Regions from separate parts of the Streptomyces sp. RLA131 genome, predicted to be linked through region 2. Evidence: riboswitches for the same ligand, from Rfam matches in the RefSeq annotation. Region 2 holds a riboswitch; each other region holds the start of a gene.
What was found. Region 2 has a riboswitch for cyclic di-AMP ahead of RWE79_RS35670 (transglycosylase family protein). Riboswitches for the same ligand answer to the same signal wherever they lie in the genome.

Region 1 (6,849 bases), 2.7 Mb from region 2:
TTGGTGGTGGCGGTGAAGGTGAGCGTGGTGTCGTCGACATTGGTGCCGTTGACGAGGAGGGGGAAGTTGAGGCCCTGCTCCTGGTAGCCCGCGAGGTCGTACTTGATCTCGCCGTCGTCGTCGACGGCCAGGCACTGGAAGATCAGCGGAATGTCGTCGACGCCGTAGTCACTGGGGAGCGCGGCGGTGGCGTCGGAGTCGTCCTCGACGATCAGCATGCCGGCCAGGCCCATGGAGACCTGCTTGGCCGTGGTGCCCAGGGCGTGCGGGTGGTACCAGAGGGTGGCCGCCTCCTGGTTGACCGTGAAGGACGGTGACCAGGTCTCGCCGTCGGCGAAGGCGACCTGCGGACCGCCGTCGACCTTGGCGGGGACATGGGCGCCGTGCCAGTGGACGGTGGTGTCCTCGCCGAGGTTGTTGGTGACGTCGATCTGGACGGTGTCGCCGTTGGTCACCTTGATCGTCGGGCCGAGGAACGAGCCGTTGAAACCGGCCGTGGCGCTGCTGACGCCGCTGAGCACCTCGTACTTGCCCGTCTGCATGTCGAGGGTGAAGACGGAGGTGCTGTCCGACGTGGTGGCGGTGAGCAGCTCGGGGACGACCAGGGTGCCGGTGGTCGAGGTGGTGGCCGCCGAGGCGCGGGACTTGTCGTCGGCGAACTCGATGAACGACAGGGCGGCGGTGGCCGTGGTGAGCGCGGCTCCGGCACCGATGAGTCCGCCGAGAAAGCGCCGGCGGTGCAGGCCCTTGCCGCTTCTGCGGTCGGCGCGGTTTCCAGGGCCTTTGGATCCCTCGGGTGACGGGGGTCTCGTGGTGTGTGTCATGAGGCAGGAGAGTGGCCTCGTGATCAAGGAAGAAGCTGTGGTTCAGGCGAACAGCATCTGAGATAACCCCGATTTTGCTGTGAGTTGGTCTCATGTGCGCCCCGCCCGGCTGCCCGACTGCCTTGTGTGCACGCCGAGTTGTGGGTTGCGCGTCGCGTTGCGCGGGCCGTGTCGGCGGGCCGTGTCACGCGGGCCGCGCCGCCCCCGCGAACGGCATCTCGTCGATCGGCGCGATCCGCACCGGCGCGCCCGGGTGCGGGGCGTGGATCATCTGGCCGTTGCCGATGTAGAGGCCGACATGGCTGATGCCGGAGTAGAAGAACACCAGGTCACCCGGCTGGAGTTCGGACCGCGGGATCCGGGACCCGGCGTTGATCTGGGTGTACGTGGTGCGGGGGAGGGAGACGCCGGCGGCCCGCCAGGCGGCCTGGGTCAGGCCGGAACAGTCGTAGGCGGAGGGGCCGGTGGCGCCCCAGACATAGGGCAGGCCGAGGGCTCCGTAGGCGAAGGAGACGGCCTGCGCGGCGCGGGCGTTGGGGGCGGCCTCCGTGCCGGCCTGGCTCCCCGGGCCGGACAGGGCGCCGCGGGCCCCGCCGGAGACGCCGCGGGTGGCCCGGTAGCCCGGGGAGGCGGCGTCCAGGGCGGTGCGCTGGGCCCCGGTGAGGCGGTCCAGGATCTGCTGGGCGGCCTTGAGCTTGGACTCGACGGCGCGTTTGTGGGCGCGCAGTTCGGTCCGGGCCCCGCGCAGGGTGGCGAGTTCGCCGTCGGCCTCGGTGCGCAGTTGCCTGACCTCACGGCGCTGCGCGGTGAGGGTGCGCAGGGCGGCGGACTGGCGGCCGCCGAGCTGGTCGATGAACTGGGCCCGCTCCAGGTACTGCGCGGGGGTGGAGTCGAGGGCGAGCTGTACGGCGGGGTCGATGCCGCCGGAGCGGTACTGGGCGGTGGCGATGGAGCCGAGACGGTCCCGGGTGGCGTTGAGACGGCCGGTCCTGCGGGCCAGTTCGTCCTGGAGGCCGTCGATCCTCGTCAGGGCGGCGTCGGCCTTCGCCCGGGCGCCGTTGTAGGCCTCGGTGGCGGTCTCCGCCTCCTCGTACAGCCGGTCCACCTGGGCCTTGGCCTCGGCTGTGGTCAGCCGGGGCTCCGCGTGGCCGGTCTCACCGAGCAGGGCCACGGACGCGGCACCGGCCATGGCGATGGTCGCGGCGGTGCGAGCGGTGGAGCCGGCCAAGGAGCGCTGCTTGGGCCTGCTGTGCGACGGCACGTACGCCTTCTCCCTTCCTAGCCGCCGTTGACCGCGATCCGGCGGCGGCCGCACGGGGGGCGGCCGCCGCCGGATCCTCGGCGGGGGCGGCCGTGCCGGCGCTTGCTCGCCGGCAGTGGGGATCGGCCACCTGGAGGAGGACGCTAAACCTGCCCGTCACCCGGGGGCGGGCAGGAGCGCGGGACTGCTTTGATTCGTCCGGTAACCGACCGGGGATGACCGCTGTTCGACGGGCGTTCCGCCCGTTCGCCGACCGTCTGTGACCGATGAGGTGATTGAGGCACACCTGGGTGTCGGGGGCTGCTATGGGCCTGGCTATGGTCCTGTGCCATGGACGTACTCATTCACTTCGTCGTCGGCCTGCACATCATCGGCATCGCGGCACTGCTCGGCGGCTTCCTCACCCAGATGAAGGCCATGGGGCGCGGCGAGGCCCGCTTCGTGCCCGGGATGCTGCACGGCGCACTGACGATGCTGGTGACCGGTGCCCTGCTGGTGGGCCTGAACCAGGCCGACGACCAGCCCGTCAACAACATCAAGATCGGCGTGAAGCTGGCCGTCCTGGTGGTGATCCTGGGCCTGGTCTACGTCAAGCGGGACGAGGAACGGCAGCCGGCGGCGGTTTTCGGCGCGGTGGGCGCCCTGACCATCGCCAACATCTTCATCGCGGTGCTGTGGACCTGAGCCCGGTCGGGCCCGGCCGGGCCCGCCGCGGGGCCGGGCCCGCCGCGGGGCTGTGCCGCCGCGGGCCCTTCGTCCGCTCAGGCCATCCGGGCGTAGCCGACGATCGGCATCTCGCTGATCGGCGCGATCTTGACGACCGTGCCGGTGTGCGGGGCGTGGATCATCTGGCCGTTGCCGATGTAGAGGCCGACGTGGCTGATGCCCGAGTAGAAGAACACCAGGTCCCCCGGCTGGAGGTCGGACGCGCTGACCTTGGTGCCGTAGCTGTACTGCGCGGCGGCGGTCCGCGGGATCGAGACCCCGGCGGCGGCCCATGACGCCTGGGTGAGCCCCGAGCAGTCGTAGGAGTTGGGGCCGGTGGCGCCCCACACGTACGGCTTGCCGCGCTGGGCCTGGGCGAAGGCGATCGCCTTGGCGGCCTTGGCGCTCGTGCTGCTGCTGGAACCGGTGCTCGTGCTTGTGCTCGTACTGGCGCTGCCGCTGGTCGAGGAGTGCACCGTGGCCGCGGCCTTCGCCGCGGCGGCCTGCTCCTGCTTCTTCTTCAGCGCCGCCAGCCGCGCCTTCTCCTTGGCGGTGAGGCCGTTCAGCAGCTTCTGGGCGGCCGTCAGCTTCTCCTGGACGGCCTTCTTCTCCTTGCTGAGCTCCTTCTGCGCGGCGTCCAGCTTGGCCAGGCTCTCCACGGCCTCGCCGCGCTGCTTGGCGACCTCCATCTGCTGGGTGCGGAAGGTCTCCAGCGCCGTTTCGGTGCGGCCGGACATCCGGTCCATCACGTGCGCGTTCTCAAGGAGTTGCTGCGGGTCGTTGGCCAGCAGATAGGTGGTCGTGCTGTCCAGGCCGCCGCTGCGGTACTGGGCGGCCGCGTACTCGCCGAGCTGGTCCCGGGTGTCGTTGAGCTTGGCGGTCTTGCGGGAGACCTCGTCCAGGAGCTTGTCGGCGGCGGTGCGCTGCTTCTCGGCCTTGTCCTTGGCCGCGTTGTAGCGCTCGGTGGAGGCCTCGGCCTGCTCGTAGAGCTTGTCGACCTTCGCCTGGACCTTCTTGATGGCCACCGTGGTGCTGCCGGCGCTGGGTGCCGCGCTCGCGCTCTCCCCGAAGAGAGTGACCGTCGCCAGTGCGGCGGTCGTGAGCCCCACGGCCGCACGCGGGCCGGGGGCGGTGAGTATGCCGGTGCGGGGTTTGCGGTGGGTCGCCAAGGCAGGCGGCTCCTTCCGTTGACCGCTTACCGGGTTAGCTGTCGGGTTCGGGCATCGGAAGGCCGCCCTACGGTCCGCGAAGGACCGATTCACCCCAAGGTCGTCGTACGTGGGTCCCCGGCTCCGGCTCGCGCCGGACTCAGCGAAGGCGGCCCGTGACGGCACGGTCACCGCCGGAGGAGCGGGCCACCTGATGCGGAACCGTAATCAACGGGAGTGGTCCTTGGGAAGACTGATGTTCGATATGTCCGGAAACCCATGTGTGACCTCTACCGTACGTACACGTTCCGGCAGGGACTGTCGGTGGCACGGCCTAGACTCGGGAGGCGATGAGCAGCCTCTTTGACGACAGCTTCCTGGCCCACCTCGAACCGGCCGACGGCCCGCCTCCGCCCCCGGAGGAGACGCCCGCGCCGGAGCCGGTTCCGCACGACCTGTTCGGCGGTCACTTCGACGTGCCCGTCGAGCGGGACGCGTACTACCGCGACGGCGCCCACCGGCCGGTACTGGACGCCGCCGCGCTGCTCGAAGGGCTCAACGAGCAGCAGCGCGCGGCCGTCGAGCACGCGGGGGGCCCGCTGCTCATCGTCGCGGGCGCCGGTTCCGGCAAGACCCGGGTGCTGACCCACCGGATCGCCCACCTGCTGGCGACCCGCCATGTGCACCCGGGCGAGATCCTGGCGATCACCTTCACCAACAAGGCCGCCGGCGAGATGAAGGAGCGCGTCGAGCAGCTGGTCGGCCCGCGCGCCAATGCCATGTGGGTGATGACCTTCCACAGCGCGTGCGTGCGCATCCTGCGGCGGGAGAGCAAGCGGCTCGGCTTCACCTCCAGCTTCTCGATCTACGACGGCGCCGACTCCAAGCGGCTGATGGCCCTGGTCTGCCGGGATCTCGACCTCGACCCGAAGCAGTACCCGCCGAAGTCCTTCAGCGCCAAGGTCTCCAACCTCAAGAACGAGCTGATCGACGAGGAGACCTTCGCCGGCCAGGCGGAGAACCCCTTCGAGAAGAAGCTCGCCGAGGCGTATGTGCTCTACCAGTCCCGGCTGCGCGAGGCCAACGCCCTGGACTTCGACGACATCATCATGACCACGGTCAACCTGCTCCAGGCCTTCCCCGACGTGGCCGAGCACTACCGGCGGCGCTTCCGCCACGTACTGGTCGACGAGTACCAGGACACCAACCACGCCCAGTACACCCTGGTGCGCGAGCTGGTCGGCACGTCGGAAGGCGTGGAGGATCCGGCCGAGCTGTGCGTGGTGGGTGACGCGGACCAGTCGATCTACGCCTTCCGCGGCGCCACCATCCGCAACATCCTCCAGTTCGAGGAGGACTACCCGCAGGCGCGGACCATCCTGCTGGAGCAGAACTACCGCTCCACGCAGACCATCCTCACCGCCGCCAACGCCGTCATCGAGCGCAACGCCTCGCGGCGTCCCAAGAACCTGTGGACGGAGTCCGGCGACGGCCCCGTCATCACCGGCTATGTCGCCGACCAGGAGCACGACGAGGCGCAGTACATCGCCGACGAGATCGACCGGCTGACGGACGCCGGGGACTCCAGGCCCGGCGATGTGGCGGTCTTCTACCGCACGAACGCCCAGTCCCGGGTCTTCGAAGAGGTCTTCATCCGGGTCGGGCTGCCCTACAAGGTCGTCGGCGGGGTGCGCTTCTACGAGCGCAAGGAGGTCCGCGACGTCCTCGCGTATCTGCGCGTGCTCGCCAACCCCGAGGACACCGTGCCGCTGCGGCGGATCCTGAACGTGCCCAAGCGCGGCATCGGCGACCGCGCCGAGGCCATGCTGGAGGCACTGGCGCTGCGGGAGAAGATCTCCTTCGCCGCCGCCCTGCGCCGGGTCGACGAGGCCTACGGCATGGCCGCGCGCTCGGCCAACGCGGTGAAGCGGTTCAACGAGCTGCTGGAGGAGCTGCGCACCGTCGTGGAGTCCGGCGCCGGGCCGGCCACCGTCCTGGAGGCCGTGCTCGAACGCACCGGCTACCTGGCGGAGTTGCAGGCCTCGACCGACCCGCAGGACGAGACCCGGGTGGAGAACCTGCAGGAACTCGCCGCCGTGGCCCTGGAGTACGAGCAGGACCGCACCGACGACGAGCCGGGCACCCTGGCGGACTTCCTGGAACGGGTCGCGCTGGTCGCCGACTCCGACCAGATCCCGGACGGCGAGGAGGGCGACGGCGGTGGCGTCATCACACTGATGACCCTGCACACCGCGAAGGGGCTGGAGTTCCCCGTCGTCTTCCTGACCGGCATGGAGGACGGTGTCTTCCCGCACATGCGCGCCCTCGGCCAGACCAAGGAGCTGGAGGAGGAGCGCCGGCTCGCCTACGTCGGCATCACCCGGGCGCGTGAGCGGCTCTACGTCACCCGCTCCACGATGCGCAGCGCCTGGGGCCAGCCCTCGTACAACCCGCCGTCACGCTTCCTGGAGGAGATCCCGGAGACGCTGATCGAGTGGAAGCGCACCGGCGGTTCCTCCGCTCCCTCGGCCTCCGCCTCCGCGGCGGCGGGCGCCGCCGCGGGGATCTTCTCCTCGCGGTCCGCCAAGGCCGGGCCGAGCGGCTTCGCGACCCGGCGGGTCGCCAAGGAGCGTCCGGTGGTGGCGCTGGCGGTCGGCGACCGCGTCACGCACGACTCGTTCGGGCTGGGCACGGTCGTCGGAGTGAAGGGCGCCGGGGACTCGGCGGAGGCGACCGTCGACTTCGGCGAGGAGAAGCCGAAGCGGCTGCTGCTGCGGTACGCGCCGGTGGAGAAGCTCTAGGGGCAGGGCAGGGCAGGGCAGGGCAGGGTCGTGCGGTGCGGGCCCGGGCCGGGCTCTGCGGGGCTCTGCCCTAGCGGGGGTCGAGACCCTTTTTGATCAGCCACTGCAAC
Region 2 (6,849 bases):
CGTAGGGCGGGCCGTAGTTGTTGGCGAGGTCCAGGTGGACCACGCCGCGGTCCACGGCGCGGCGGAGCACGGCGCGTTGGGTCTCCAGGGGGGCGGTGTCGCCGAAGTTGTGCCACAGGCCGAGGGAGACGGCGGGCAGCCGTACGCCGCTGCGGCCGCAGCGGCGGTACTCCATGGAGTCGTAACGGTCGTCGGCCGCGAGGTAGCTCACGCGAGGGCTCCAGGGATTGCTGTTGGAAAATGTGCGGGATTGTGAGCCTACCGGCCCGGCGCTGGAGAATCCATGACGCGCGGCGGCCCGCCCGTCAGGTGGCGGCGGGTTCGTCCTCGTTCGCCGCCCGCTACCAGGTGCAGGGCAGGGTGCGGTGTCCGTGCGAGATGAACGAGCTGATCGGCCGCAGCTCCTCCGGGGGTACGGCCAGTGTGAGGCCGGGGAACCGCGCGAACAGGGCCGGTAGCGCGATCTCCGCCTCCAGCCGGGCCAGCGGCGCGCCCAGGCAGTGGTGGACGCCGTGGCCGAAGGCCAGATGCTCCTTGCCCGGGCGCGCCGCGTCGAAGCGGCCGGCGTCCTCGCCGTGGACCCCGGGGTCGCGCCCGGCGGCGGCGTACGAGGCCAGGATCGCGTCGCCCCGGGCGATCAGCACGCCGCCCGCCTCGATGTCCTCGACCGCGTAGCGCAGCGGCAGATGGGCCAGCGGTGCCTCGGTGCGCAGCGTCTCCTCGATGACGTCCGCCCAGCCGACCTGCCCGGTGCGGACCAGTTCCAGCTGCCCGGGGTGGGTGAGCAGGGCATGGACGGCGTTGTCGATGAGGTTGACCGTGGTCTCGTGCCCGGCGGCGATGATCAGCAGCAGGGTGTCGAGCAGTTCGGACTCGCTCAGCGCCGATCCGTCCTCCGCGTCGTGGGCGGCGATCAGGGCGCTGGTCAGGTCGTCGCCGGGCTCGGCCCGCCGGGTCGCGGCCAGGTCGCGCAGGATCCCGTACATCCGGTGGTAGTTGGCCATCGACTCCGCCGGGGTGAGCGAGGTGTCGAAGCCGCGGTCCACGCAGGTCCGCAGTCCCTCGCGCAGTCGCTCGGGCACGCCCATCAGCTCGGTGATCACCTGGATGGGGATCGGATAGGCGAAGGAGGCCCTCAGGTCGGCCGGGGTTCCGGGGGGTGTGGCGGCGAGCCGGTCGAGCAGTCCTTCGGTGATCTCCTCGACACGGGGGCGCAGGGCGGCGGTGCGGCGGGCGGTGAAGGCGGGGGCGACCAGCCGGCGCAGCCGCCGGTGGTCGGCACCGTAGGCGTTCAGCATGCTGGTCACGGCGACCCAGACGAACAGTGGCCAGTCCTGCGGTATCGCGCCGTTGATGAAGGCCGGCCAGTGCCGGCGGGCGTCCTTGGAGACCCGGGGGTCGGTGAGCAGCCGCTTGAGCAGGTCCTGGCTGGTCACGGACCAGGCGCGCACCCCGCCCGGCAGTTCGATCAGGGTGACCGGACCGCGCTCGCGTAAGCGGGCGCCTTCCGCGTGGATGTCGGCGCCGGTCGGATCGAGAACCACGGGGGGCTGAGAAGTCATGACCAAGACATGCGCCGCGGGGCCACTTTCCATGCGTGACCGGATGAGTCGGGGCAAATCGCCCACGGGTGACGGGTGTCACTCATGAAATACCGTACGGAACACCCCTGTCGCTATCTGTCCACATTAACCCCATTCTGTGACTCCATAAATTGATCGAGTTACGGACGGTCAGCATTTTGTGCACACAGAGCGGACACTTCTCACCTAACGTCATCGAATTCTAAGATCAAGTTGCAGTCCTCTTGATCCTATGTTTGGACACCTTGCTCTGGCCGGACACCGTCGTTTAGCTTCGCAGTCCCGCAGGTCAAATGCCTTCGGGATTCTGTCGGGCGGAACGCCGAATCCTGCCGCCGCCCGGTGGCCAACACTGAACGCTCAGGGCAGGAGCGGGGGACCCAGGTAATCGCCGTAGCCGGAGGACCGGAACGGCTTGGGGTTAAGTCGCAGTGCAGTGCCGTTTGTTCCGGCCTGCCTGTGGCCGGGCATCTCCAGCCCGAACCCGACAGCTTACCTCGCAGGCGCCGGAGAGGAATTCCGCATGCCCGCAAAGGGAAAGCACCGTCGTGTCCGCGCAAACCGTTTCACCCGGATCGGCGTTGTCGCCGGCACCACCGGTGCGGCCATCGCGCTCCCCATGGTCGGCGCCACCGGCGCCCGCGCCGCCTCGGTGAGCACCTGGGACAAGGTCGCCACCTGCGAGAGCACCAACAACTGGAGCATCAACACGGGTAACGGCTTCTACGGTGGCCTGCAGTTCACCCAGAGCACCTGGGCGGGCTTCGGCGGCACCACGTACGCCCCCCGTGCCGACCTGGCCACCAAGGCGCAGCAGATCGCCATCGCCGAGAAGGTCCTGGCGGTCCAGGGCCCGCAGGCCTGGCCGGTGTGCGGCCCCAAGGCCGGACTGACCCAGGCCATGGCCGACACCTCCTCCGCCCCGGCGGCCTCCACCCCCGCGGCCGCCCCGAAGAAGGCCACGGAGGCCAAGGCCCCGGCCGCTTCCTCCCCGGCGTCCTCCTCGAAGTCCACCGCCAAGACCTACCGGGTCGCCGGCGGCGACACGCTCTCCAAGATCGCCGACGCCCAGGACGTCGCCGGTGGCTGGCAGGAGCTGTACTCCGACAACAAGAGCGTCATCGGCGGCAACCCGAACCTGATCTACCCCAACCAGGTTCTGACGCTCGGCCAGAAGGCCGCCGCCTCGACCGCCAAGACCACCAGGTCCGCGGTCGTCACCCCGCGCAAGAGCACCGCCCCGGCGACCACGTCGTCCGCGGCCAAGTCCTCCTCCGCCGCCCAGAGCAGCGCCTCCGGCTACACCCGCCCGGTCGACGGCGCCATCCTCGGCACCGCCTACCGCACGGCCGGTGCCATGTGGTCCAGCGGCTACCACACCGGCCAGGACTTCGTCGTCCCGACCGGTACCCGGGTCAAGGCCATCGCCAACGCCACCGTGGTCTCGGCCGGTTGGGGCGGTGCCTACGGCAACCAGGTCGTCCTGCGGCTCGCCGACGGCAAGTACGCCCAGTACGCGCACCTGTCCTCGATCGCGGTCTCGGCCGGCCAGTCCGTCTCCGAGGGCCAGCAGCTCGGCCTGTCCGGCGCGACCGGTAACGTCACCGGCCCGCACCTGCACTTCGAGATCCGCACCTCCCCGAACTACGGCTCGGACCTGGACCCGCTGGCCTACCTCCGCGCCCACGGTGTGAGCATCTGAGGCAGCCCCGTCAGGGCGTGACTTCAGAGCCTGGCTCTCAGTCAGGACCCATGTGCCTGTTCCCGCGGCGGCGGGGACAGGCACATGCCTTTGTCCCGTGACCGAAACGGACCTGATATTTCCGTTTGTTGTTCCCTCTCGAACTGGCGATCAGTAGCCTGACTGCGCACTACTGACTTTCTGCCGAACGCCTGACGAGCTGGAGACAACAGATGGTGGAGCGTCCCGCCTGGGCACCGCAGGGCATCGACGTGTCGGTGCCGAGCGTGTCCCGCATCTACGACTACTACCTCGGCGGTTCGCACAACTTCGAGGCAGACCGGGAAGCGGGACGGCGGGCGATCGAGGTCTTCCCCGGGCTGCCGAAAATCATGCAGGCGAACCGGGCGTTCATGCGCCGCGCCGTCAGACACGCAGTGGACCAGGGCGTCACCCAGTTCCTCGACATCGGCTCCGGGATACCCACCTTCGGCAACGTCCACGAGGTCGCCCAGGCCGCCAGCCCCGGCGCCGCCGTCGTCTACGTCGACCACGACCCGGTCGCCGTCGCGCACAGCCGGTCGGTCCTGGCCGGCAACGAACGCGCCGACATCGTCTCCGCCGACCTGCGCACCCCCCGGGACATCCTCGACAGCGAGGCGGTCGGCCGGCTCCTCGACCTCGACCGTCCGGTGGCCCTGCTGCTCGTCGCCGTACTGCACTTCCTGGAGGACGCCGACGAGCCGCGCAAGGCCGTCGCCGAACTGCGCGACGCGCTCGCCCCCGGCAGCCTGCTGGTGCTCACCCATGCCTCCACCGACGGCGGCCCCCGGCTCCCGGAGCAGGGCGACCGGGTCGAGGGCGTCTACCGCAACATCGGCTCCCCGCTGGTGATGCGCTCGCGCCCCGAGGTGGAACGTTTCTTCGAGGGCTTCGAACTGGTCGACCCCGGAGTGGTCGCCATGCCGCTGTGGCGTCCCGACGGCACGGACGACGACGCCGACCCGGTCATCCACACCGGCTTCGCGGGCGTGGGGCGCAAGGCGTGACCACCGCACCGGGCGAACCCGACGCCCTGCGGCGCTTCGCGGCCATCTGGAGCCGCGCCATCTACCCGGCCACCGCCACCTCGATGACCAGCGCCGAGTTCGAGGACTACCTCATCCCGCTGGCGCAGAGCCTGTCGGACGCGCTGCGGGCCCAGCCCTTCGACCCCAGACCCGGCGCCGGGACCGGGTCCGCACTGGTCGCCGCACACTGCACCGACCCCGACGCGCTGCCCCGCATCCTCGGCGTCGTCGACGCGTATCTGCTGCTCTACTGCCCGCCCGGGACCGCCGTCCCCGCCGACGAGGCCCGCGCCCGGTGCGGCCGGCTCCAGCACTGGATAGCCGCCGGATACGCCCGCAGCCTCCGCGAACGCACCCTGGCCGAACAGGAGGCGCTCTCCCGCGCCGCCCTCGCCGCCCGCGCCGAGGCCGAACAGGCCCTCCACGAGAGCGAGGCCCGCTTCCGGGCCGTCTTCGAGGGAGCCTCCATCGGCATCGGCATCGCCGACATGGACGGCACCGTCATCGACGTCAACGACGCCCTCACCCGGATGTTCGGCGGCATCGAGCACCACGTACGCAGCCGCAAGGTCAACGACTGGGTGCATCCCGACGACGGCCCCGGGACCTGGGACCTGCAACGCGAACTGGCTCGCGGCGAGCGCGACGACTACAGCATCGAGAAACCCTACTTCCGCACCGACGGCACCCCGGTGTGGACCAATCTGACCGTCTCCCTGCTGCGGGACTCCGCCGGCACCCCGCAGTACATGCTCTCCCTGATGGAGGACATCACCGAGCGCCGCCTCCTGCACGAGCGGCTGCGCTACGAGGCCACCCACGACGCGCTCACCGGCCTCGCCAACCGCACCCTGTTCTTCGAACGCCTCGAACAAGCCCTCGCCGCGGGCACCGGCACCGACGGGGACACCGTCACCGCTCCCGCCCGGATCGGCCTGTGCTACCTCGACCTCGACGGCTTCAAGGACATCAACGACAGCCTCGGCCACGCCGTCGGCGACCAGCTGCTGGTCGCCGTCGCCGACCGGCTGCGGGCCTGCGTCACCTCACCGGGACAGCTGGTGGCCCGCGTCGGCGGCGACGAGTTCGTCGTCATCGCCGCCAATCCCGCGAGCCCCTCCGACGTGGCGGCCCTGGCCGACCGCATCCTCGCCGCCCTCGCCGACCCCATCCACATCGAGGGCCGGGACCTGTCCGTCCGGTGCAGCATCGGCATCGTCGAGGGACCGGCCGCCGCCCTCGGCCCGGCCGAGGCGCTGCGCAGCGCCGACATCACCATGTACCGGGCCAAGGCCGCCGGCGGGAACCGGTTCGCCCTGTCCGACCCGGACGCCGACGCCCGCGCCATCACCCGCCACGGCCTGGTCAACCGGCTGCCCACCGCCCTGGAACGCGGCGAGTTCTTCATCGAGTACCAGCCGCTGGTCGACCTCGCCGACGGCAGCGTACGCGGCGCCGAGGCCCTGGTCCGCTGGTGCCACCCGGTGCACGGCACCCTCGGCCCCGACCACTTCATCCCGCTCGCCGAGAGCACCGGCCTGATCGTGCCGCTGGGCCGCTGGGTACTGGGCGAGGCCGCCCGCCAGGCCCGCGGCTGGCAGCTCCCGGGCGACACCGGGCACGGCCGGCCGCTGCGGGTCAACGTCAACCTCTCGCCCTCCCAGCTCCACCACCCCGGCCTGGTCCGCGAGACGGTCGCCGCCCTCGCCGAGGCCGGCCTCGAACCGTCCGCGCTCTGCCTGGAGGTCACCGAGAGCGCACTGATCGGCGCCGACGAGGACCTGCTGCGCCCGCTGCGCCAGTTCGCCGAACTCGGCATGGACATCGCCCTGGACGACTTCGGCACCGGCTACTCCAACCTGGCCTCGCTGCGCAGGCTGCCCATCACCACCCTGAAACTGGACCGGTCCTTCACCCGGGGCATGCAGCACCGCCCCGTCGACCCCGTCGACGTCAAGATCGTGGACGGTATCGTCCAGCTCGCCCACACCCTCGGCATGTCGGTCACCGTGGAAGGCGTCGAGACCGGGCTGCAGGCCGAGCATCTGAGGGTGCTGGGCTGCGACACCGCACAGGGCTGGTACTACGCCCGCCCCGGCCCGCCCGACCGGCTGCACGCCCTGTCGCTCGTCGACGCCGGTTGAGCACGGGGCCCGGGGGAAGGAATGGGAGCGAGGGTGAGATGAGCTCCCATGACGCACCACAGCAACCGCGGCACCGGCGAAGCGGGCGCCCTCCCGCCCGGTGACCTGGACGACCTCGTCGACACGGCGGCCACCGCCCGCGCCACCCTGGACGGGCACGGGGTCGTCACCGGCTGGAGCGAAGGCGCCCGCCGTCTGCTCGGCCACCGCCCCGGCGAGGTCGTCGGACGGCCCGCCTCCGCCCTCCTCGACGGCGACGCCGACGCCGACGCCGAAGGCACGGTCCCGCACCTCGTGGACCTCGTGGACCGCTCCCTCGCACGGCTGCCCCGCTGGAACGGCACCCTCTCGCTGCGCCACCGCGACGGCCA
Region 3 (6,849 bases), 3.1 Mb from region 2:
TGTTCGTCTACTTCAGCGGACACGGCTACCTCCACCTGGAGGAGGGCCGGCCCCCCGAGCTGCACCTCATGTGCCGCGACTCCACCAAGACCGGCGCCCATCTCGACGCGATCCCCTACGAGGGCCTGCTGAGGGACCTGACCGCCTCGCCCGCCGACGTCGTCGTGCTCGTCCTGGACTGCTGCTTCTCCGGCACGGCGGGCCGGGTGCCGCTGCCCGAACGACGCCCGATGGCCCTCATCACCTCCGCCAAGCCGCTGGGACGGATCGGCAACGGCAACGGCATCGACCCCACCCCCTTCACCGCCGCGGTGCTCCGCGTGCTGCGCGAGGGCACCAGCACCCACGACCCCGTCACCGTCGGCTCGCTGGGCATCCGGCTCACCGAACTCGCGGCCGACCAGGCGGTGCCGCCCAGCGCGGACCACGGTCCCTGGGTGCCCACCGAACTCTCCATCGGGGGCGCCCACAACACCGTGCTGTCCCAGGCCCGGCTGGGCGGCACCGTCCCCCGCTGGCAGCGGATCCTGGCCCGCGAACAGCTACGGCTCAGACGCCTGGCCGCGTACGTCGCCTTCGTCTGGACCTGGGTCCTCGGCCCCGGCCGGCCCGCGTGGCACCGGGCGGTCGGCGGCCTCGCCGCCCTGGCGCTGCTGGCCGGCGGCATCACCGGCTACCGGGCGGCCAACCGCCCGGCGGCCCTGTGCCCGGCCCCGCTGGAACTGCGCGTCCTGACCTCCACCGAGACCCGGGCCGCCCTGACCTCCGTACTCGACGCCTTCCAGGAGAGCCGGGCCGCCACCGACGCGATCGGCGACCGCCCGCAGGGCTGCGGCCAGATCAACACCACGGTCTACTCCGCCCCGGCCAACAAGGTCGTCGACGCCTTCCGCCACTCCGCGGACTGGGCCGAGCCCGAACGCACCTGCACCAGCACCGGTTCCAGCACCGGTTCCAGCGCCAGTACCAGCGCCAGTTCCGGCGCCAGTTCCAGCGCCGGTTCCAGCCCGGACGCCGGAAGTTCCGGAGCTTCCGGAAGCTCCGGCTGCGAGTCGCCGCTGCGGGACGTAGGGCCGCATCCGGACGTGTGGATCCCGGCCTCCGCCACGACGTACGACCGCGTGCTCGCGGACACCCGTAAGCCGGAGAGTGTCGTGGAACTCGGCTCGGCACCGCGCACCCTGGCCGACTCCCCGGCCGTCGTCGCCGCGACCCGCAACATCCCCGGCGCCCAGCAGACCGGCCGGACCCTGGCCCAACTGGTCCGGGCGGCCCGTGCGGCGGGCCTGTCGGTACGCAACGCGGCCCCCCGCTCCTCCGAGGCGGCCCTGCATCTGCTGCTGCACCTCCCGGCCGGCGCGACCGGAACCACCGGACCGCGCTCCGGGGTGCTGCCCGAGGACGACCGCACCCTGGCCTGCGACGCCCGGCTCGCCCGCGGCACCTCGCCGCAGCAGCAACTGGCCCTGCTCGTCGCCGAGTCCACCGCCGCCGCCCTCGACACCCCCGAGCTGGACTCCCGTCCCCCCTGCCTGAGCAACACCGGCGACTCGTACGCCGCCTACTACCCCAGCGACGTGCCGCCGCTGCGGCTGTCCTACGTACCGGTCACCTGGGAGACCGGCCGGGCCGACCGCGCCGACCGAGACCAGGCCGTCGACCGGCTCGGCGACTGGCTCACCTCGGCCGCCGGACAGCGCGCCCTGGCCGCCCAGGGCTTCCGCCACGGCACGGCCGGCCCCCGACCCGGCGAACCGCTCAACAGCGCCGCGTTCGCCGCCCACCCCCGCACCGGCGGCACACCCCCGGACCAGCGCCGGGTCGACGCCCTCCTGGACGCCTACCGGGGCGCCGCCGGGACCCGGCGCGACGTGGTCTTCGCCGTCGACGTGTCCAGCTCCGCGTACGGGGGCGACGACGCCGCGACCATCCGCTCCGTACTCACCCGCGCCGCCGCGTCCCTGACCGGCGACGACCGATACGGCATCACCGCGGTTCCCGGCTCCACCCTGCTGCCGCTCGGCACCCACAGCGACGCCCGGCTGGCCACCGCCGTCCGCGCCCTCCGCCCCGTGCGGCGCGACGCGCCCGTCACCACCGCGCTGAGCCGGCTCACGAAGAGCCTCGCCGCCCGCTCGGCCTCCGGCGGCTCCGGCGGCTCCGGTGACTCCGGCGCCTCAGGCGGCTCAGGCGGCTCCGGGGCCCGTACGCCCCTGCTCGTCCTCATCACCGACGACGAGGACAGCCCCAACAGCCCCCGGGCCGACGCCCCGGACACCGCCGTCCCGGTCGTCGTCGTGTCGCTGGAGGACACCGGCTGCGACCTCGCCTTCAACACCGAGGTCACCGCCCGTGGCGGGGCCTGCATCGACACCTCCCAGGACCTGTCCACCGCCCTCGCCGACACCATCGCCCAGCTCACCGCGGGCCGTTCATGACCGGCGCCCCGCACGGCGCGGCGCTGCCCCGACGCATACGGGCGGCCGCCCTGCTGGTGCTGCTCACCGCCTGCGGCAGCACCCCCGCCCCCGCCCCGCAGCCGCCCCCCGACACCTCGCGCCCCCTGATCGTCGCCAGCGGGGCCGACCTCACCACCTCCGCCACCTCCACCGGCACCACCGGCGGCGGGATCCGCCGCCGGCTCATCGACGAGTGGAACCGGCGCAACCCCGGGCGCCCGGCCCGGCTCGTGGAACTGCCCCGCGCCTCCGACGACCAGCGCAGCGAACTGGTCGGCGCCCTCCAGTCGGGCACCGCCACGTACGACGTCGTCAACCTCGACATCACCTGGATCCCGGAGTTCGCCGACGGCGGGCTGATCCGCCGGCTCGACCCCGGGCTCGTGGACGACGACTTCCTCCAGCAGGCGGCGGACGCCGGCCGCTGGAAGGGCGGCACCTACGCCGTGCCCTTCAACACCGACGTCGGGCTGCTCTACTACCGCACCGACGACCTCCTCACCAAGGCCGGCCGCCGCCCCGAGGACCTGCGCAGATACACCACCGTCAGCGACCTGCTCGCCGCCGTGCGGTCGATCGGCCTGCCCGCGTACACCACCCAGCTGCGCGCCTACGAGGGACTGACCGTCAACACCCTGGAGGCGTTCTGGAGCGTCGGCGTCAACCTGGTCGACGGGCAGGGCCGCTACACCGGCAGCCAGGACGCCCTGCGCCAGGGGCTGGAGGAGCTCAACCGGATCAACTCGCCCAACAGCCTGGCCCCCGAATCGCTGGAGGCCGACGAATCGGTCTCCCTCGCCCAGTTCCGGCAGGGCGCCAGCATCCTGATGCGGGACTGGCCCTACGCCTACAACCAACTGGACGCCGGACTCGCCCCCTCCACCCGGTTCGGCGTGGCCCGGCTCCCGGGCACGGCCGTCCTCGGCGGCCAGAGCCTCGGTATCGCCGCCACCAGCGCCCGCCAGGACGACGCCGCCGACCTGATCCGCTTCCTCACCGGCCGCACCCGCCAGCGTGCCCTGCTGCAGGCCGGGTTCGCCCCCGCCCGGCAGTCCGCGTACGGAACCAGCGACACCGACTGCACCGCCGCGAACCCTGCCGCCTGGTACTACGACCGTCCGGTCCGCGAAGGCTCCGAGTCCACCCCCTCCCGGGGACCCGGGGGCCGCAGACCCGGCTACACCACTCTGCTCTGGTGCGCCCTGCGCCAGGCCCGCGCCCGCCCCGCGACCGCGCACTACGTCACCTTCAGCCGGCTGCTCCAACGTGAGGTGCATCTCATGCTCGTCACCCACGCCGACGACAAGGACACCACCCCCGAGGCGACCGCCCGCCGACTCGACCAACGCCTGGCCAGAGCGCTGGGCGGACGCTGACCCACCAGCCGACCGTCACACGAAGTGACCGTCCACCCGCTCGCGGGTCACGGCTGACGTATCCTCAGATCTCCCGCGAGTCACAGTGCTGGCGCCCTTTTGCCCGCTTCTGCGGGATCCATGCGTATAGATTCCAGCTGTGAACTGCCCGAAGCGGCTTGGAATTCCCCTGCGCCTCTATTAACGTTCGATAACGCAGCGCGGTCGTCCCGCCGCCGAACAGACGGCAACCGCGCGCTTGCCGAATCCCGTCCGCGGGAACCGGGGAACCAACACCCTGGGGTGAATCGGATCTGCTCCGGCAGACCCGTAGGAGACCTTCCTGCTCCGAACCCGTCAGCTAACCCGGTAGGCGAGAAGGAAGGAAAGGAGCGCGCCCGAGTGGCGTCGAACAAGCCTGCCCTCATACCGGATTCCCAGCAGTACGACGGGTACGACTACACCGCGAACCCCGACTGGGACACCGCAGAGTGGAACATGGCGGCCGGCTGGACGCCCCCCGCGACAGAGCAGGCAGCCCCCACCAAGAACGCCGTCGACGGCTGGGACACCGGCGAATGGAACATGGCGGCCGGCTGGGCGGAGCTGCGTGACGCGGCCGCGGCCGCCGGTCTGATGGATGCCGCTCCCAAGCGCCCGTCCGAGCCCAGGGCCGAGCACAAGCCCGAGTCCAAGTCCGAGCCCAAGCCCGAGTCCAAGTCCGCTCAGCAGCCCGAGCAGTGGTCCGCCTTCGGCACGGCGCCCCTGCGGCAGCCGCAGCCCCAGGCGCAGGCGCAGCGGCAGCCGCAGCCGCAGCCCGCGCCCGAGTCGCACTTCGAGCCCGAGCAGGACGACCAGGGCTACGAGCAGAGCCAGGGCCACGACGAGGGCCCCGGCACCTGGAACCCCACCCGCGAGTCCACGGCCCCCGTACGCGGCCGTCACCGCGTCTCCAAGCAGCGCACCTTCGGCCGTGGTTCGGCCGTCTTCGGTGTCGCTGCCGTCGCCGTCCTCGGCGTCGGCAGCGGGGTCGCCACGGCCGAGGGGCACAACCCGCTCGCCGTGTCCCTCCCGGACCTGCCCGAGGTGGACAGCCTGCCCGGCATCGGCACCCTGATCGACAGCGGTGACGAGGCCCAGGCCGCCGACCCGGCCGGCAACCTGGACATCAACGCCGGCGAGTCCCTGCGCACCCGGATCCTCCAGCAGGCCTCCCAGCAGAAGGCCGCCGCCGACAACCTCGCCGCCGCCAAGGACGCCAAGGCCGCGGCCGCCGAGAAGGTCCGCACCGAGGCCGCCGCCAAGAAGAAGGCGGCAGCCGCCGCCAAGGTGGCCGTCGAGGCCAAGCGCCTGGCCGAGCTCGCCAAGAGCTACGTCAAGCCGGTCGCCTCGTACACCCTCACCGCCGGCTTCGGCGAGACCAGTTCGCTGTGGGCCTCAACCCACACCGGCCAGGACTTCGCCGCCCCCACCGGCACCCCCGTCAAGGCCATCCACGGCGGCACCATCACCTCCGCCGGCTGGGCTGGCTCGTACGGCTACCGCATCATCCTCACCCTCCCCGACGGCACCGAGCTGTGGTTCTGCCACCTCTCCTCGATGACCGTCACCTCCGGCAAGGTCGCCACCGGCGACACCATCGGCCGCGTCGGCGCCACCGGCAACGTCACCGGTCCCCACCTCCACGTCGAGGTCCGCCCCGGCGGCGGCGACCCGATCGACCCGCTGCCGTGGCTGCGCTCGAAGGGCCTGTCGGTCTAGTCGACCCGAACCATGAAAGAGGCGGGCAACCCCGATCCGGGGAAGCCCGCCTCTTTCACGTCGTACCGTCGTATTGGCGGGTGACGGGGCCTAAAGGGCCTCCAGCCGCAGATCCGCCGCGTCGCACGCCGCCCGCTCGTCGTCGTACACCTCACACACCGGCCGCCCCTCCGGGTTCATGGTGTGCTCGACCTCCCACAGGCTGATCTCCTCGCCGGTCGCCAGCAGGAAGGCGTGCTCGTACAGCGTCCAGCCCACCACCCGCCCGCCGGCCCGCAGATGGCGCCCGGTGACGTACGCGATGTCGTGGCCGATCGCCGAGAGCAGTAACCGCCGTATCCGCTCCCCGGGGGCGTCCGCGTTCTCCGCCCGGCGCAGCACCCGCCACGCGTGCTCCGCGGAACGGTCCTCGGAGTACTGCCGCGGCCCCTGCGGCAGTTCCAGCGCGGCCAGCTCCGGCAACCGCGCCAGCCACTCCGCCGTCTCCGCCTCCAGCTCCTCCGGGCTCGGATCGCCGAAGCGGCTGTCGATCAGATACTGGGCGGCCGCGAGGAACTCCGGATCCGTGTACACCTCGTGCCGCCGGTCACCGCCCGGCCCGGTGTTGTGCTCGATCTCCCAGAGACTGAGGCTACTGCCGTCCGCCAGCAGGTAGTTGTGCCGCAACGTCCGACGGCTCAACTTCTGCGGCGGGCCCTTGCGCTGCCGGAAGGAGGCCAGTTCGGTATGGGCCATCAACGCGGTGGTCAACCGCTCCAGCACGTCGTCAGCCACCTCGAACGCGTTCTGCGCCCGCGCCAGCAACTCACCGACCTGCACCTCCTCCCCACTGCTCGGCCGCCCCGGCCCCGGCCCAGGACCCGCCTCACCCGGTCGTGCGTTCCCCATACGGTCCTCCGCTCACCGTCTCGTCCCGCCCCCGCACGTCCCCGTTTGATATTGGGCACTCAGCGTAATGGTCCGACCGCGCACCGCGAAGCCACTCCACGGAAAAATCGTCCCCCACTACGCGTAGGCCCCCGGTAAGCGCGCCCACGGCGTGCGCCGCCCGCCGCTCCCGCTTGCCGAAAAGCGGATTGAACCACCCGTCACATGGCTGGAATCCCGCCACGGACAGGGGAGAGCCGGTCACTCGGGGCGGGGGCGACAGCTGACGATGACCACTTTGCCGCCCGCGCTGACACCCCCACCGGAACCGACCCTCCGCGAGGGGCTGCGCCGCATCTTCCGTTCCCGCAAGGCCCTGTCCGGCGTCGTCCAGTTCATCATCGACT

Region 1: another riboswitch for cyclic di-AMP. It lies ahead of RWE79_RS23880 (C40 family peptidase); the one in region 2 lies ahead of RWE79_RS35670 (transglycosylase family protein).
Region 3: another riboswitch for cyclic di-AMP. It lies ahead of RWE79_RS21795 (M23 family metallopeptidase); the one in region 2 lies ahead of RWE79_RS35670 (transglycosylase family protein).

The regions. Positions count from the first base shown of each region.
Region 1 covers NZ_JBWDOQ010000002.1:5,020,037-5,026,885, forward strand. The annotation lists gene RWE79_RS23865 (multicopper oxidase family protein) at 1-824, opposite strand, end outside; gene RWE79_RS23870 (C40 family peptidase) at 1,009-2,085, opposite strand; gene RWE79_RS23875 (hypothetical protein) at 2,416-2,769, shown strand; gene RWE79_RS23880 (C40 family peptidase) at 2,847-3,959, opposite strand; cyclic di-AMP (ydaO/yuaA leader) riboswitch at 3,968-4,114, opposite strand; gene pcrA (DNA helicase PcrA) at 4,289-6,739, shown strand; partial or broken gene RWE79_RS23890 (M23 family metallopeptidase) at 6,810-6,849, opposite strand, start outside.
Region 2 covers NZ_JBWDOQ010000002.1:7,681,418-7,688,266, forward strand. The annotation lists gene RWE79_RS35660 (aldo/keto reductase) at 1-211, opposite strand, end outside; gene RWE79_RS35665 (cytochrome P450 family protein) at 342-1,562, opposite strand; cyclic di-AMP (ydaO/yuaA leader) riboswitch at 1,931-2,104, shown strand; gene RWE79_RS35670 (transglycosylase family protein) at 2,107-3,285, shown strand; gene RWE79_RS35675 (SAM-dependent methyltransferase) at 3,501-4,313, shown strand; gene RWE79_RS35680 (putative bifunctional diguanylate cyclase/phosphodiesterase) at 4,310-6,478, shown strand; gene RWE79_RS35685 (SpoIIE family protein phosphatase) at 6,527-6,849, shown strand, end outside.
Region 3 covers NZ_JBWDOQ010000002.1:4,588,967-4,595,815, forward strand. The annotation lists gene RWE79_RS21785 (caspase, EACC1-associated type) at 1-2,438, shown strand, start outside; gene RWE79_RS21790 (extracellular solute-binding protein) at 2,435-3,835, shown strand; cyclic di-AMP (ydaO/yuaA leader) riboswitch at 4,065-4,205, shown strand; gene RWE79_RS21795 (M23 family metallopeptidase) at 4,451-5,575, shown strand; gene RWE79_RS21800 (DUF6227 family protein) at 5,666-6,463, opposite strand; gene RWE79_RS21805 (DUF6313 family protein) at 6,732-6,849, shown strand, end outside.